Regions from separate parts of the Cupriavidus sp. UME77 genome, predicted to be linked through region 2. Evidence: predicted binding sites of a transcription regulator. Region 2 holds the regulator's gene; the other holds the start of a gene.

Region 1 (6,965 bases), on a different contig from region 2:
CCTGGCGCTCGCGCTGGTCGGCCTGCCTGGCTTCCTCGGCCGCGGCGGCCTGCTTGCGCTTCTGAGCCTGCAGGGCGATGTCGGCGTTGTCGTCCGGCTCCGGCTTCAACACGGGCTGCGGTTCCACGGGCGTCGGCTGGACCACCGGCTGGGGCTGCGCAATCTCGGGCACGGTGTCCCACAGCTCCGCCTCCACGCCGGCCGGCGTGCGGCTCTGCCAATGCACCCCGTAGTAAAGCATCAAGCCCAGCAGCATATGCATGAACAGAGCCAGCAGGAAACACTTCAGCGTTCCTCGCTCCTGCACCTGTTGATACGGATGGGCGATGGTCATCATGACGCGCGGCAGGCCACGGACGGGCGATGCATAGTCAGTGCTGTGTCACTCTGGAATCACTCTCACATCCCTGTGGAAGGAGGTGGTGCAATGCTCTGTGCGCGGCCCCGCGCATGGCATCCACTGCATGCAGCTTAGGTCGGCATCGTTGCGGTAGGCAAGCGGGAGTCTCCGCCGCGGGGTGCTCTGAAGGTGGAGCGTAGATCCGGCGAGGATAGAAATCGATCGCAAGAAAGCAGAAGCCCCAAAAGCAAAACCCCTCCCGATCTTGCGATCGGGAGGGGTTTTTGTTGTAGCCCGTTTCCAGGCTTCAACGAATATGGTGGCGAATCAGGGACTCGAACCCCGGACCTGCGGATTATGATTCCGTCGCTCTAACCAACTGAGCTAATTCGCCGAACAAGACCGAGATTATACATGGCATTTTGAGGCTGTCAACACCACTTCTTCAAAAACTTTTGAGGGCGTCGAATGGCACGGCATGCACCCTGCAGCCTGCAAAAAAAAGGCGGGCCTTGCGGCCCGCCGGTGGAGCGACTGACTACCGGATCAGTCGTGCATGAGGCTGGTGCCCTGGACGACGGGCCGGCTCACGCGCCTTCAGTCGTTGGCGTAGATATCCACGTCCTTGGTTTCACGGATGAACAGCGAGCCGAGGACCAGGGTGATGCCCGCGATGATGATCGGGTACCAGAGGCCGTAGTAGATGTTGCCGTTCTGTGCCACCAGCGCGAAGGAGATGGTGGGCAGCAGGCCGCCGAACCAGCCATTGCCGATGTGATACGGCAGCGACATGGACGTGTAGCGGATCCGGGTCGGGAACATCTCCACCAGCATGGCCGCGATCGGGCCGTACACCATGGTCACGTAGATCACCAGGATGACGAGGACCACCAGCACCATGATGGTGTTCATCTGCGCGGGGTCCGCCTTGGTCGGGTAGCCGGCCGAGGCCATCGACTCGCCCACCTGCTTCTTGAACGCAGCGATCTGCTTCTTGCTCGCATCGTCGAAGCTGTGGCCTGCCGGCACCAGCGAGGCGTTGAAGGAAGCGATCTCCTTGTCGCCGATCTTCACCGAGGCTACGGTGCCGGCCGGGGCCTCCACCACTTCATAGCTGGCCGAAGCTTGTGCCAGGGTCCGCTTGACGATGTCGCAGGAGCTGCGGAAATCGATTTCGCGGGCGATCGGGCTGCCCTGGAAGGAGCATTGCTTCGGATCCGCGGTCACCACGATCTGGGCGCTTTGCTGCGCGCGCTCCAGGGCCGGGTTGGCGTAGTGGGTCAGGGCCTTGAACAGCGGGAAGTAGGTCAGCATCGCCAGCGCGCAGCCGGCCATGATGATCCACTTGCGCCCGATCTTGTCCGACAGCGAGCCAAAGAAGATGAAGAACGGCGTGCCGATCACCAGGGCGCCCGCGATCAGCAGGTTGGCGGTGGTGGCGTCGACCTTGAGCACCTGGGTCAGGAAGAACAGCGAGTAGAACTGGCCGGTGTACCAGACCACGGCCTGGCCGGCGGTCAGGCCGATCAGCGCCAGGATCACGATCTTCAGGTTGCGCCATTGGCCGAATGCTTCGGTCAGCGGGGCCTTGGAGGTCTTGCCTTCGGCCTTCATCTTCTGGAAGGCGGGCGATTCGCTCATCGACAGGCGGATGTAGACCGACACGCCGAGCAGCAGGATCGAGACCAGGAACGGAATGCGCCAGCCCCAGACTTCAAAGTTCGCGCCCGTCATGTTGCGGCACACCAGGATCACGATCAGCGACAGGAACAGGCCGAGCGTGGCGGTGGTCTGGATCCATGCGGTATAGGCGCCGCGCTTGCCGTGCGGCGCGTGCTCGGCCACGTAGGTGGCGGCACCGCCGTACTCGCCGCCGAGCGCCAGGCCCTGCAGCATGCGCAGCCCGATCAGGATGATCGGGGCGGCCCAGCCGATGCTGGCAAATCCCGGCAGCAGGCCCACGATGAAGGTCGAGGCACCCATGATCAGGATGGTTACCAGGAAGGTGTACTTGCGCCCGATCATGTCGCCCAGGCGGCCAAACACCAGCGCGCCGAACGGCCGCACGATGAAGCCGGCGGCAAATGCCAGCAGGGCGAAAATGAAGGCGGCGGTTGGATCGAGGCCGGAGAAGAACTGCTTGGCGATGATGGCCGCCAGCGAACCGTAAAGATAAAAGTCGTACCACTCGAACACCGTCCCGAGCGAGGAGGCAAAGATCACCTTCCTCTCTTCGGCAGTCATTGCCGAGTTCTGGGCGCTGCCCCCGGGCATCGCCACGTTTTGTGCGTTGGCCATTGTCTCCTCCGTTTGTGATCGGAATCTTTCGGGCTGGCGGCCGGCACGCTCTCGCTCTCTGGCGGACGCGCGACAACCTCCGAAGTTGCAATGGATTGTGGGAGGCGAACCTTACTGCGTTCTGACAATGTCGGCCGAGTTCGCCACTAAACGCTCGGGGTATACGCTAGGCGCAAAGCAGGCCTGGCGGTGCTGCGCCGCGGTGCGAAAGGTGTCAGGCGGGTCTGTGTGAGTCGGTGATGCGTGGCGGTGCCGGGATCTTGCTATGCAGCATCGTCACGCTGGCGGGCGGGCACGGGCGGCACGCCGGCGTCATCGTCTTCATCGCGGTTCATGCGCCAGGCATAGATTGCCGCCATCAGGACGTAGACGATCAGCGCGCCCTGCGCGCCGACCCAGAACGAGAAGGGCCAGCCGAAGAAATCGAAGCGCAGCTCACGGGCATACCAGGCGACCACGAAGGTGACGACGAACCAGATCGACAGCAGCACGGCAATCCAGCGCAGGTTGCGATGCCACGCGCGGCGCTCGGACTGATCGGCCTGGTCGCGCCCGCCGCGCGTGTGGTCGGGGTCGGTCATGCAGGCTCCAGGGGAGATGGCCGGCGCAGCGTGATGCGAAAGCACGCGCCGGCCAGGCGCGGCTCCGTCTGGTAGACGTGGTCGAGAATGCTCACATCGCCGCCGTGCTGCTGCACGATCTCGCGCACGATGGCCAGGCCCAGGCCACTGCCCTGGGTCTTGGTGCCGAGCACGCGGTAGAACCGTTCCATCACGCGCTCGCGCTCGGCCACCGGGATGCCGGGGCCGGTGTCTTCCACGTCGAGATACGCGAAGGGCTCGAAGGCATCCGCGCTGACGCGCACGGTGGCGTGGCCATCGGCCGGCGTGTAGCGGATGGCGTTGTCGATCAGGTTGTTGAGCATCTCGGTAAGCATCAGGCGATTGCCTTGCACCATCACCGGGTGGTCGTCGGCATCCACGCCGAGATCGATGCGGCGCGCCCACGCCTGCGGCAGCCAGTCCTTGACCACCTCGCGCGCGAGCGCGGCCAGGTCCAGTGGCGCCATGCTGCCGGCGCCGGCCAGGTTCTCCATGCGCGCCAGCGACAGCAGCTGTGTCACCAGGTGGGCCGCGCGCTCCGAGCTGCCGGCGATCTGCGCCAGCGACTTGCGCAGCTCCTCGGGCGATTGCTCGCGCTGCGCCAGCTCCGCCTGCATGCGCAGCCCGGCCAGCGGCGTCTTCATCTGGTGGGCGGCATCGGCGATAAAGCGCTTTTGCGTCTGCACGGAAACGTCGAGCCGCGCCAGCAGGTCGTTGAACGAGGCCACCAGCGGCGTGATTTCCTGCGGCGCGGCGTGTTCGTCGATGGGGCTGGTGTCGCCGGGGTTGCGCGCGCGGATGCGCTGCTGGATCGAGGTCAGCGGGGCCAGCCCGCGTGTGAGGCCGAACCACACCAGCACCACCGCCAGCGGCAGGATCACGAACTGCGGCAGGATCACGCCCTTGATGATTTCATTGGCCAGCCGCGCGCGCTTGTCGAGCGTCTCGCCAACCTGCACCAGCACCGGCTGCGCGTCGCCCGCCTGCTTCAGGTCGACGTAGGTGTAGGCCACGCGCACGTCGTTGCCCGCGATGCGGTCGTCGCGCAGCGAGACCAGCCCGGCGTGGCCGCGATCGTCCTCGCCGGGCAGTGGCATGTCGTTGTCCCCGGCGACGAACTCGCCATGCGTGCCCACCACCTGGTAGTAGATGTTGTCGGTTTCATCGGCCCGCAGGATTTCGCGCGCGGACAGGGGCAACTGCAGCGTGACGCGCCCGTTGACCTCGCGCACCTGCTGCGACAGCACGATGGCGCTGGCCTCCAGCGAGCGGTCGAAGGGCCCGTTGGCAATGGACTTCGCCACCAGGTAGGTCACGGCAATGCTCATCGGCCACAGCAGCAGCAGCGGCGCCAGCATCCAGTCCAGGATTTCGCCGAACAGCGAACGCGGCGACGGATGGCCCGCGCTGTCTTCAAGGTGCGGCAGGGCGTCGGCCAGCGTTTCGTCGCTGACGATCTCATCGGGCGGGGAGGGCGCGCGCGCGGGCCGTGCGGCCCGCGCGCGCCGCCGGGGCAGTCGCAGCAGGCTCATGGGGAGGAGGTGGTCGGGCAGGTCTTGGCGGTGTCGCCGGCATGCCGTCAAAGGGAAACGGCGCCGATGCCGATTCCGATTCCGATTCCGATTCTAATGGCGCTTTCTAGTCGTGCGTCACGGCGGCCTGGAATTTCTCCAGGCAGTAGCCCAGCCCGCGCACCGTGGCAATGCGGATCCCGCCCACCTCGATCTTCTTGCGCAGCCGGTGCACATAGACTTCGATGGCATTGTTGCTGACCTCCTCGCCCCATTCGCACAGGTGGTCGACCAGTTGCTCCTTCGATACCAGCCGCCCGGTGCGGGTGAGCAGGATCTCCAGCAGTCCGACCTCGCGCGCGGAGAGATCCAGCATCTGCTCGTTCAGGTAGGCGATGCGGCCAACCTGGTCGAAGGCCAGCGGGCCGTGGTGCGTGAGCGTGGCGCCACCGCCGGCGCCGCGCCGCACCAGCGCGCGCACGCGGGCTTCCAGCTCGGACAGGGCGAAGGGCTTGGCCATGTAGTCATCGGCGCCCAGGTCCAGGCCCTTGACGCGCTCATCGACGCCGTCCGCCGCGGTCAGGATCAGCACCGGCAGCATGGCGCCGCGCGTGCGCAGGCGCTTGAGCACTTCCAGCCCGGGCATGCGGGGCAGGCCGAGATCGAGGATCAGGAGGTCGAAGGTCTGGGTCGAGAGCGCCGAGTCGGCTTCAACCCCACTGGCAACATGGTCGACGGCATAGCCGGAGTGACGTAATGAGCGTGTCAGGCCATCTGCCAGCACATCGTCATCTTCGGCGATCAGAATACGCATGGTTGTCTCCACCCTGGCCGGCTTAGTCGTCGCTTTACATCAAATGACGCGTGCGGGACTTGCCAAGCATACTGTTTTTTTATACAGTACTCGCTTGATCCGGTCGCGCAGTGAGCGGGCCGGATCGTACTGAATTTAGCAACGAATGTATTACCGACGTTTGCCCAATGTTTGCCCCTGCTGCCAGGTTCATTGTCATCAGGAGTTCGCAGCGCGGCGCGGGTCGGGCGGTTACCCGCAAAAGCAGGCAGCGCGCCACATGCGGCCTATTTATACACCATTGACGGAAGGACGACCATGGATGACGGCAAGAAGGCGGGTGCTGGCGTAAGCGCCGAAAAGCAGAAGGCGCTGGCGGCCGCGCTGGCCCAGATCGAGAAGCAGTTCGGCAAGGGCTCGATCATGAAACTGGGCGAGGCCGACATCGACCAGGATATCCAGGTCGTGTCGACCGGCTCGCTGGGCCTGGACATCGCGCTGGGCGTCGGCGGGCTGCCGCGCGGCCGCGTGGTGGAAATCTACGGTCCGGAATCCTCGGGCAAGACCACGCTGACGCTGCAGGTCGTGGCCGAAATGCAAAAGCTGGGCGGCACCTGCGCCTTTATCGATGCCGAGCACGCGCTCGACGTCAACTACGCCGGCAAGCTCGGCGTGTCCGTGGGCGACCTGCTGATCTCCCAGCCCGACACCGGCGAGCAGGCACTGGAAATCACCGACGCGCTGGTGCGCTCGGGCTCGGTCGACCTGATCGTGATCGACTCGGTGGCGGCCCTGGTGCCCAAGGCCGAAATCGAAGGCGAGATGGGCGATTCGCTGCCGGGCCTGCAGGCCCGCCTGATGAGCCAGGCGCTGCGCAAGCTGACCGGCACCATCAAGCGCACCAACTGCCTGGTGATCTTCATCAACCAGATCCGCATGAAGATCGGCGTGATGTTCGGCTCGCCCGAAACCACCACCGGCGGCAATGCGCTGAAGTTCTACGCCTCCGTGCGCCTGGACATCCGCCGCATCGGCTCGATCAAGAAGGGCGATGAGGTGATCGGCAACGAAACCAAGGTCAAGGTAGTCAAGAACAAGGTATCGCCGCCGTTCCGCGAAGCCTTCTTCGACATCCTCTACGGCCAGGGCATCTCGCGCCAGGGCGAAATCATCGACCTCGGCGTGGACGCCAAGGTCGTCGAGAAGTCGGGCGCGTGGTACAGCTACAAGGGCGAGAAGATCGGTCAGGGCAAGGACAACGCGCGTGAATACCTGCGCGAAAATCCCGACATCGCCGACGAGATCGAGAACAAGGTGCGCGAGTCGCTGGGCGTGGTCCTGATGAACGGCACGCCGGCCACCGCCGGCGCCGTGGTCACCGCCGAAGACTGAGCTTCGCTGGCCGGGGCATGCCCGGCCGC
Region 2 (6,965 bases):
TACATCCCTATTCGCTGCGTTGAGCACACCTCAACGCAGCCACCGTTTATGCCTGGTGACCATAGCGAGTTGGAACCACCCCTTCCCATCCCGAACAGGACCGTGAAACGACTCCACGCCGATGATAGTGCGGATACCCGTGTGAAAGTAGGTAATCGCCAGGCTCTCCCTTGAAACCCCCCAGTACGAAAGTACTGGGGGGTTTTGCTTTTATGGCTGCGGTTTTGTGGCTGTGGATTTGAAAGACAAGCAGGGGTCTATTTCGTCGACGGCCGCAGGGCCCGCATTCCAAGTTTTGCAACGGCGACCACAGCCGTGACCAGTGCTCCTGCAACGATGCCTGCTAAAGCATTGATCAATACCGGTCCCAGCATTCCCAATCCACTGCCGACTAGCGGTACGCCTGCCAGTATTTCCGTCGTCGGCTCCACCAGATGATGTGCGGCAGGGATCCCATGCACCAGAATCCCGCCGCCCACCAGGAACATAGCTACGGTTCCCACTACGGAAAGCGCGCGCATCAGCCAAGGCGCCAAGCGCAGGATACTGCGCCCGGCGGCGCGCGCGGCCGTCGAGGTCTTCTGGCTCAAGTACAAGCCCGCATCGTCGAGTTTGACGATGCCCGCCACTAATCCGTACACCCCGACCGTCATGATCAAGGCGATGGTCGACAGCACCGCAACCTGAGTGCCGAACGTCGCACCGGACACGGTCCCAAGCGAGATCACGATGATCTCTGCCGACAGGATGAAGTCCGTGCGCACCGCTCCACGGATCTTGGCTTTCTCATAGGCAGCCCCATCGGTCTCGAGGCTTGCAGCTTCGGACTTGCTCCCGGCATGGCTTGCGTCTTCCCCTGAATCACTATGCAGGACGCTGTGGGCAATCTTCTCGAAGCCTTCATAGCAAAGAAAGGCACCGCCGGCCATTAGCAGCGGCACGATGGCCCAAGGCGCTGTCGCGCTGATCGCCAGCGCAGCCGGCACAAGTATCACCTTGTTGCGCAAGGATCCCAGCGCGACCGCCCACACGACAGGTAACTCACGATCGGCTTTCACGCCGCTGACCTGCTGCGCATTCAAGGCGAGGTCGTCGCCCAGTACGCCGGCCGTTTTCTTGGCCGCCAGCTTGCTCATGGTGGCCACGTCGTCGAGGATGGAGGTAATGTCGTCGATCAGCAGAAGCAGGCTGGTGCCAGCCATATCCAAAGCTCCTATGCAGGTGAGAACGCGTGCCTCGTCATGTAGACGGATCACGCCCGATACTGTGCCACAGGCGTCGCAAGCGAGGTGGGCCATCGCCAATCTGACAGTTCAGAATGAAAATGGAGACAACCCCGGCATCCGGCAAAAAGACCGCCGACGAACTGCTCAAGGATGCGCGGATTGGCCATGTTAGGATCCCAGCGAGGCACCGGGAGATGACCATGGTTCAAAAGCTGTTCTACGAATTGCCAGCGGATGAGCGTGAGAGTTTCGAGTCCGCTTGCGCACGGCATGGATTTGTGCAGCAGGATTTCGATGTCGCAGCAGAGGAGGGCACTCCGCTAGCCGGCAGGCCGAGTCATACTCCGCGGGAAATCACCGTCGCCCGTGTAATCGGAGGCGAAGTTCGGCGCTATCCAGACAGGGCGGGGACTTCGTGGACCGCAGCGTTCGAGCAAGATCTGGCGCGGGATGTCTTTGGCTTCCCTCTTGCCGATTAGTTGGTTGTTCACTTTCGCCCATGCGACGTTCATCGTGATGGCGTCCGGCGTCCAGTTCAGCGCGATAGCCCGGGAAGGCATCTGATTTTAATGCTCAAGCGGGAGCCCTTCTCCCAGATGCCAATGCCTGTGCCTGTGCCTATTGGTCAGGGAAATCGTGAGGTCGCCAGAGAACCAAGTAGCCTTCAAAGGTGTCGCTGCATCGGGAATGATTGTGTCGATCGGCACCTCCTTGGGATAGCGACAGGGCGAAATGCTGATGTTGGGTTCCGTCCGAGACCTCTATTCTGTCTGTTCCACTAAGCTGCCGACATCTACACCCGCCAACCCGTGCCCAGGAGGCAACCAGGGATCGCCGCGACTTTCTTGCCCTTCTTGGCGGCGTGCTGCTGCTTACCGGTCGCGCGGGTGCGGAAGACCTGATCGGGGAGAGCCTGAACGGCGATTGGCTGGTATCGGTGTCCGGCGAGGCGCGCGAGCGCCTGCTGCGGATTGCCGGCGCGGCTATGGCAGGTGGGCAACTGAGTGCGGGTGACTTGCGCTACTGCTGGCTGGATGCGAAGGCCTTCGCGCCGGCACGCGACTTCAGGGGCAGCGTGAGCGGCGACACGCTGCGCATCGCGTTCTACACCAATGCCAATTCGTTGATCGAGGCGGAGTTGCGTGTGGGTGAGCAGACCATCCTGGGCACTTTCATCAACGCCAAGGGCCGCAAGGCTGAGGTGCGGCTCACATGGCTGTCGGCTGATGAGGTCAATGCGCTGCGTGCCGACGCGACGCAGGCGGGCGGTCCAAGGAAGGGCGGTGTAGGTCGCTATCCTGCACAGGGTCGCCTGGTTGCCGGTCCAGGCTCGCGCATCGTGCTCGGCTATGTTGGCGCGGTCAACTGCCCCGCGTGCCGCGGCTATGAGGCTGAGTATTTCGGTCGCACGGAGAAGATGAAAGTCTCGCTGCCGGCGTTCGACCAGATCGACTACATCACTATCAAGCTAGGCGGCTTTCGTGGGGTGGTCCGGCCGCAAGACCTGCCGCCTTACCTGTCCTGGGCCGGTGGCGATCGGCCTGGCGGCAGGCCGATCCTGCAGAACCATGGCACACCGTTTTTCCTGGCGGCGGTGGGTGAGCAGATCTGGGGGCAGGGGCATGGTGTGTCGGGGCTGGAAGGCATCGTGCTGCCGCAGATCCGGCTGGCGCTGGCTGAACGCGGCATGACGTAGAGCATGAATCGACGGCCCTGCCGTTAGGCGGCGGGGTGGGGATGAGGGTGCTGAGTATTCCCACCGTGGGAATATGGCGGGAATAGAACACCGCTTTGGGACGCACAAACAAAAACAGCGCCTTGGCTAAGGCGCTGTTTTGTAAAGCAAATTCTTGGGGTGGCTGATGGGACTCGAACCCACGACGACAGGAATCACAATCCTGGACTCTACCAACTGAGCTACAGCCACCGTCGATGTCGTTCTGCTTGGTGCCGAACGACGAAGAACAAGATCATACAATGCAAAGAGCCGGATGGCTAGTACTCTGCACAAATTTTTTTAGTGCCACCTGCTTAACCAGCCAGCTTGGAGGATTCCTCCAACTCGAGCATTCGGCAGATAGCGGCCATGCTGCCAACCATGGTGCGTCGTTGTGCGCCCTGGTAGATGCGTACGCCTTTGGACTGGCGGAAGGGCACGGGCTTGACGGGGCGGCGGGCGGAGAGGCGGTTGGCTGGCAGCATGGCTACACCTGGTGACTTGCAACAACAGTTAGCGGTACCCGCTACGCGGGTGCGTTGGCACAATCGGGTGTCGGCTTGTACGGGCTTCGCCCGCCTCAGCCGCACTCGTCAGAAGGCGCCGGGGCGGATGAGGCCGACAGCGATGCCCTCCAGTGAGAACTCTTCACGGCCGGCTTGCACGATGATGCTGGGGAAGTCGGGGTTCTCGGCAATCAGCTCGATGGTGTCGCCGCGGCGGTTGAGGCGTTTGACGGTGACGTCGTCGCCCAGGCGCGCTACAACGATCTTGCCGTTGGCGGCTTCGCTGGCGCGCTTGACGGCGAGCAGGTCGCCATCAAGGATGCCGGCGTCGCGCATGCTGAGGCCACGGACCCGGAGGAGGTAATCGGGCTGCACGTCGAACACCGAGGCGTCGACCTGGTATTGGCGATCGATGTGTTCGGCGGCGAGGATCGGGCTGCCGGCTGCGACGCGCCCGACCAGTGGCAGGGTTAGCTGCATGACGCCGGCCATAGGCAGGGAGAACTGGTCGGGTAGCTCCGAGTCGCTGCGGGAGACCTTGAGGCGGATGCCGCGGGAGGCGCCGGGGGTGAGCTCGATCACGCCTTTGCGGGCCAGGGCACGTAAGTGTTCCTCGGCTGCATTGGGTGAGGAGAAGCCGAACTTGGCGGCGATCTCAGCGCGCGTGGGCGGGAAGCCCGTGTGCTGGAGGCTGCTGCGGATCAAGTCGAAAATCTGCTGCTGTCGCGGTGTCAGGGTCGCCATGGTCGCCGGTGTTTGAAAACACTGTATGTTTAAACAGTATGCTGTGATTTTATACAGTATCGAGTGAAGTGCAAGCGGAATTTTTGGGAGTTTGCGCATTGACAGGTGCGTCCCACGGATCTTGGCGCGTGCCGTGATGAGCGGGCAGAGGGTTACAATCCGCGGCACCTGAAGCGTGTTGCGCTGCTTGCTGTTCAACTTTTCTGGCTCCCGACCACATTCCCGCCATGTCTCTCCTGCCTCGTGTCGTCGTGCTCGCTACTGGCGGCACCATTGCCGGTTCTTCTTCCAACCCAGCTAGCAGCGCGAAGTACCAGGCGGCGACGGTGCCGGTGACAGCGCTGCTCGACGCGGTACCGGCGCTGGGCGCGGTGGCGCGGATCGAGGCCGAGCAGGTTGCACAGGTAGATAGCAAGGACATGTCGTTCGCGCTCTGGTCCAGGCTGGTGGGGCGCGTGGCGTACTGGTCCGCGCAGCCCGATGTGTCAGGCATTGTCATTACGCACGGCACCGATACCCTGGAAGAGACGGCCATGTTGCTGCACTTGGCTTGCGTGGGTACGGTGCCAGTTGTGCTGACGGCTGCGATGCGGCCGTCGACCTCGTTGTCGGCGGATGGCCCGTTGAACCTGCTGGATGCGGTGCGCGTAGCGGCGGATGTCGGCGCGATGGCCAAGGGCGTGCTGCTGGTGATTAATCAGGAGATCCACGCAGGGCGCGATGTGATGAAGGCGCACACATCGGCGGTGAATGCGTTTGTGTCGCCGGTATCCGGGCCGATTGGCTTTGTTCAGGACAACCTGGTGCGCTTTGTGCGCACCCCCGGCCGCTTGCCGGCCAGGGCCTGGCCGGTCCCTTGCGCATGGCCGCAGGTCGAGATCGTGGCCAGCTATGCGGAGCCGGGCCGGATCGTGGTGGATGCCTTGGCGCAGGCGGGCGTGTCGGGCCTGGTCGTGGCGGCCGCTGGCAACGGGTCGGTTCACCAGTCGCTGGTGGAGGCATTAGCTGACGCTGCTGGCGCGGGCGTGGCAGTGGTACGCAGTTCGCGCACAGGGGCAGGGCATGTGGCGATTCCTGCATCTCCCCGGCCGGCGGCGGGAATTTTTGTTTCGGCCGGCGACCTCAATCCTTATAAGGCACGCGTGCTCCTGGCGCTGGCTCTGGCTGCGGAGCCAGGATTGGCAAAGGATCCGGCGGCGCTGCAGGCACTATTCACTGAAAACTGAGGCGGCTTGCTCCCGATAGCAAAAGCACGCTATACTTTAAGGCTATTCAACCTTGCTGCACCGGACATGGCGCTCGGGCAGCTTATCCAAAAGGAGCGTCAATGCGTCATTACGAAATCGTATTTATCGTCCATCCGGACCAGAGCGAACAAGTCCCGGCCATGATCGAGCGTTACAAGACGCTGGTCACGTCCCAGGAAGGCCAGATCCACCGCGTGGAAGACTGGGGTCGCCGTCAGATGGCCTACATGATCCAGAAGCTGGCCAAGGCTCACTACGTTTGCCTGAACATCGAATGCGGCAAGGAAACCCTGGCTGAACTCGAACACGCGTTCAAGTTCAACGATGCTGTGCTGCGCCACCTCATCGTTCAGACCAAGAAGGCTGAAACCGCACCGTCCCCGATGATGAAGGAAGTGCAGCGCGAAGAAGCTCGCAAGGCCGCGCAACAGACCAGCGAAGTCCAGGCCGCCTAAGTGCGGACTGTTGTGGTTGCCGCCGGCGTTGATCGCCGCGGCGGCAAGTGCGGGCATCGGTGCGGGAGAGTGCGTTGAACCAGTTAAGGCTCTGCGCAACGCTCGCGGAACGCGATGCCTTGCGTTACACCCCGGCCGGGGTCCCCGTGGTCAACTGCATCTTGCAGTACGCGGGCGAGACGGTCGAGGCGCAAACGCCCAGGCAGGTGGAGTTCGCCATCGCCGCCATGGGAATTGGTCAGATCGGCCAGCGGCTTGAGCGTACCCCGCTCGGCGCGATGCTCGACTGCGAAGGATTCCTGGCCCGCAGGCACCGCAACAGCAAGGCTCTCGTCTTTCACATCACTGGATGTAAAGCATTCGAAAAGGATTGAATCATGGCATTCGTCAAACGTGACAACAAGAACAAGAAGCGCTTCCAACAGCAAAACCCGCTGTTCAAGCGCAAGCGCTTCTGCCGCTTCACCGTGGCTGGCGTGGAACAGATCGACTACAAGGATCTGGACACCCTGAAGGATTTCATCGGCGACAACGGCAAGATCACGCCGGCCCGCCTGACCGGCACCAAGGCGCACTATCAGCGTCAGCTCGACACGGCCATCAAGCGCGCGCGTTTCCTCGCGCTGATGCCCTACACCGACCTGCACAAGAACTGATCGGCCCTAGGTCCGTTAAGGAGAAAACACGATGCAAATTATTCTGCTTGAAAAAGTCATCAACCTGGGCAACCTGGGTGACATCGTTCGCGTGAAGGACGGCTACGCCCGTAACTTCCTGATCCCGAACAAGAAGGCCCGCCGCGCTACCCAGACCGCTATCAGCGAGTTCGAAGTCAAGCGCGCTGAACTGGAAAAGGCAGCCGCTGAAAAGCTGGCAGCTTCGCAAGCTGAAGGCGAAAAGCTGAGCGGCCTGACCGTGCAAATCACCCAGAAGTCGGGTGTGGACGGCCGCCTGTTCGGTTCGGTGACCAACGCCGACATCGCTGAAGCCCTGGCTGGCCAAGGCTTCAAGGTCGAGAAGGCGCAAGTGCGCCTGCCGAATGGTCCGCTGAAGGTTGTTGGCGACCACCC

Evidence for each region. Region 2 encodes LexA, which represses DNA repair genes until DNA is damaged. Its sites were predicted from a motif close to ACTGTATNNNNATACAGT; they were not measured.
Region 1: recA (recombinase RecA) is a predicted target of LexA. The motif match lies at 5,636-5,653, and genes of this name have one in related genera.

The regions. Positions count from the first base shown of each region.
Region 1 is NZ_LZZU01000051.1:68,042-75,006, forward strand. It holds gene tolA (cell envelope integrity protein TolA) at 1-337, opposite strand, end outside; tRNA gene A9975_RS21020 (tRNA-Met) at 658-734, opposite strand; gene A9975_RS21025 (MFS transporter) at 938-2,638, opposite strand; gene A9975_RS21030 (DUF4212 domain-containing protein) at 2,902-3,219, opposite strand; gene A9975_RS21035 (sensor histidine kinase) at 3,216-4,772, opposite strand; gene A9975_RS21040 (response regulator transcription factor) at 4,879-5,565, opposite strand; gene recA (recombinase RecA) at 5,863-6,936, shown strand.
Region 2 is NZ_LZZU01000006.1:293,718-300,682, reverse strand. It holds rRNA gene rrf (5S ribosomal RNA) at 52-164, shown strand; gene A9975_RS03145 (DUF808 domain-containing protein) at 258-1,202, opposite strand; gene A9975_RS03140 (hypothetical protein) at 1,319-1,705, shown strand; gene A9975_RS03135 (hypothetical protein) at 2,089-2,922, shown strand; tRNA gene A9975_RS03130 (tRNA-His) at 3,078-3,153, opposite strand; gene A9975_RS03125 (hypothetical protein) at 3,258-3,428, opposite strand; gene lexA (transcriptional repressor LexA) at 3,537-4,193, opposite strand; gene A9975_RS03115 (asparaginase) at 4,421-5,419, shown strand; gene rpsF (30S ribosomal protein S6) at 5,521-5,895, shown strand; gene priB (primosomal replication protein N) at 5,970-6,269, shown strand; gene rpsR (30S ribosomal protein S18) at 6,273-6,551, shown strand; gene rplI (50S ribosomal protein L9) at 6,583-6,965, shown strand, end outside.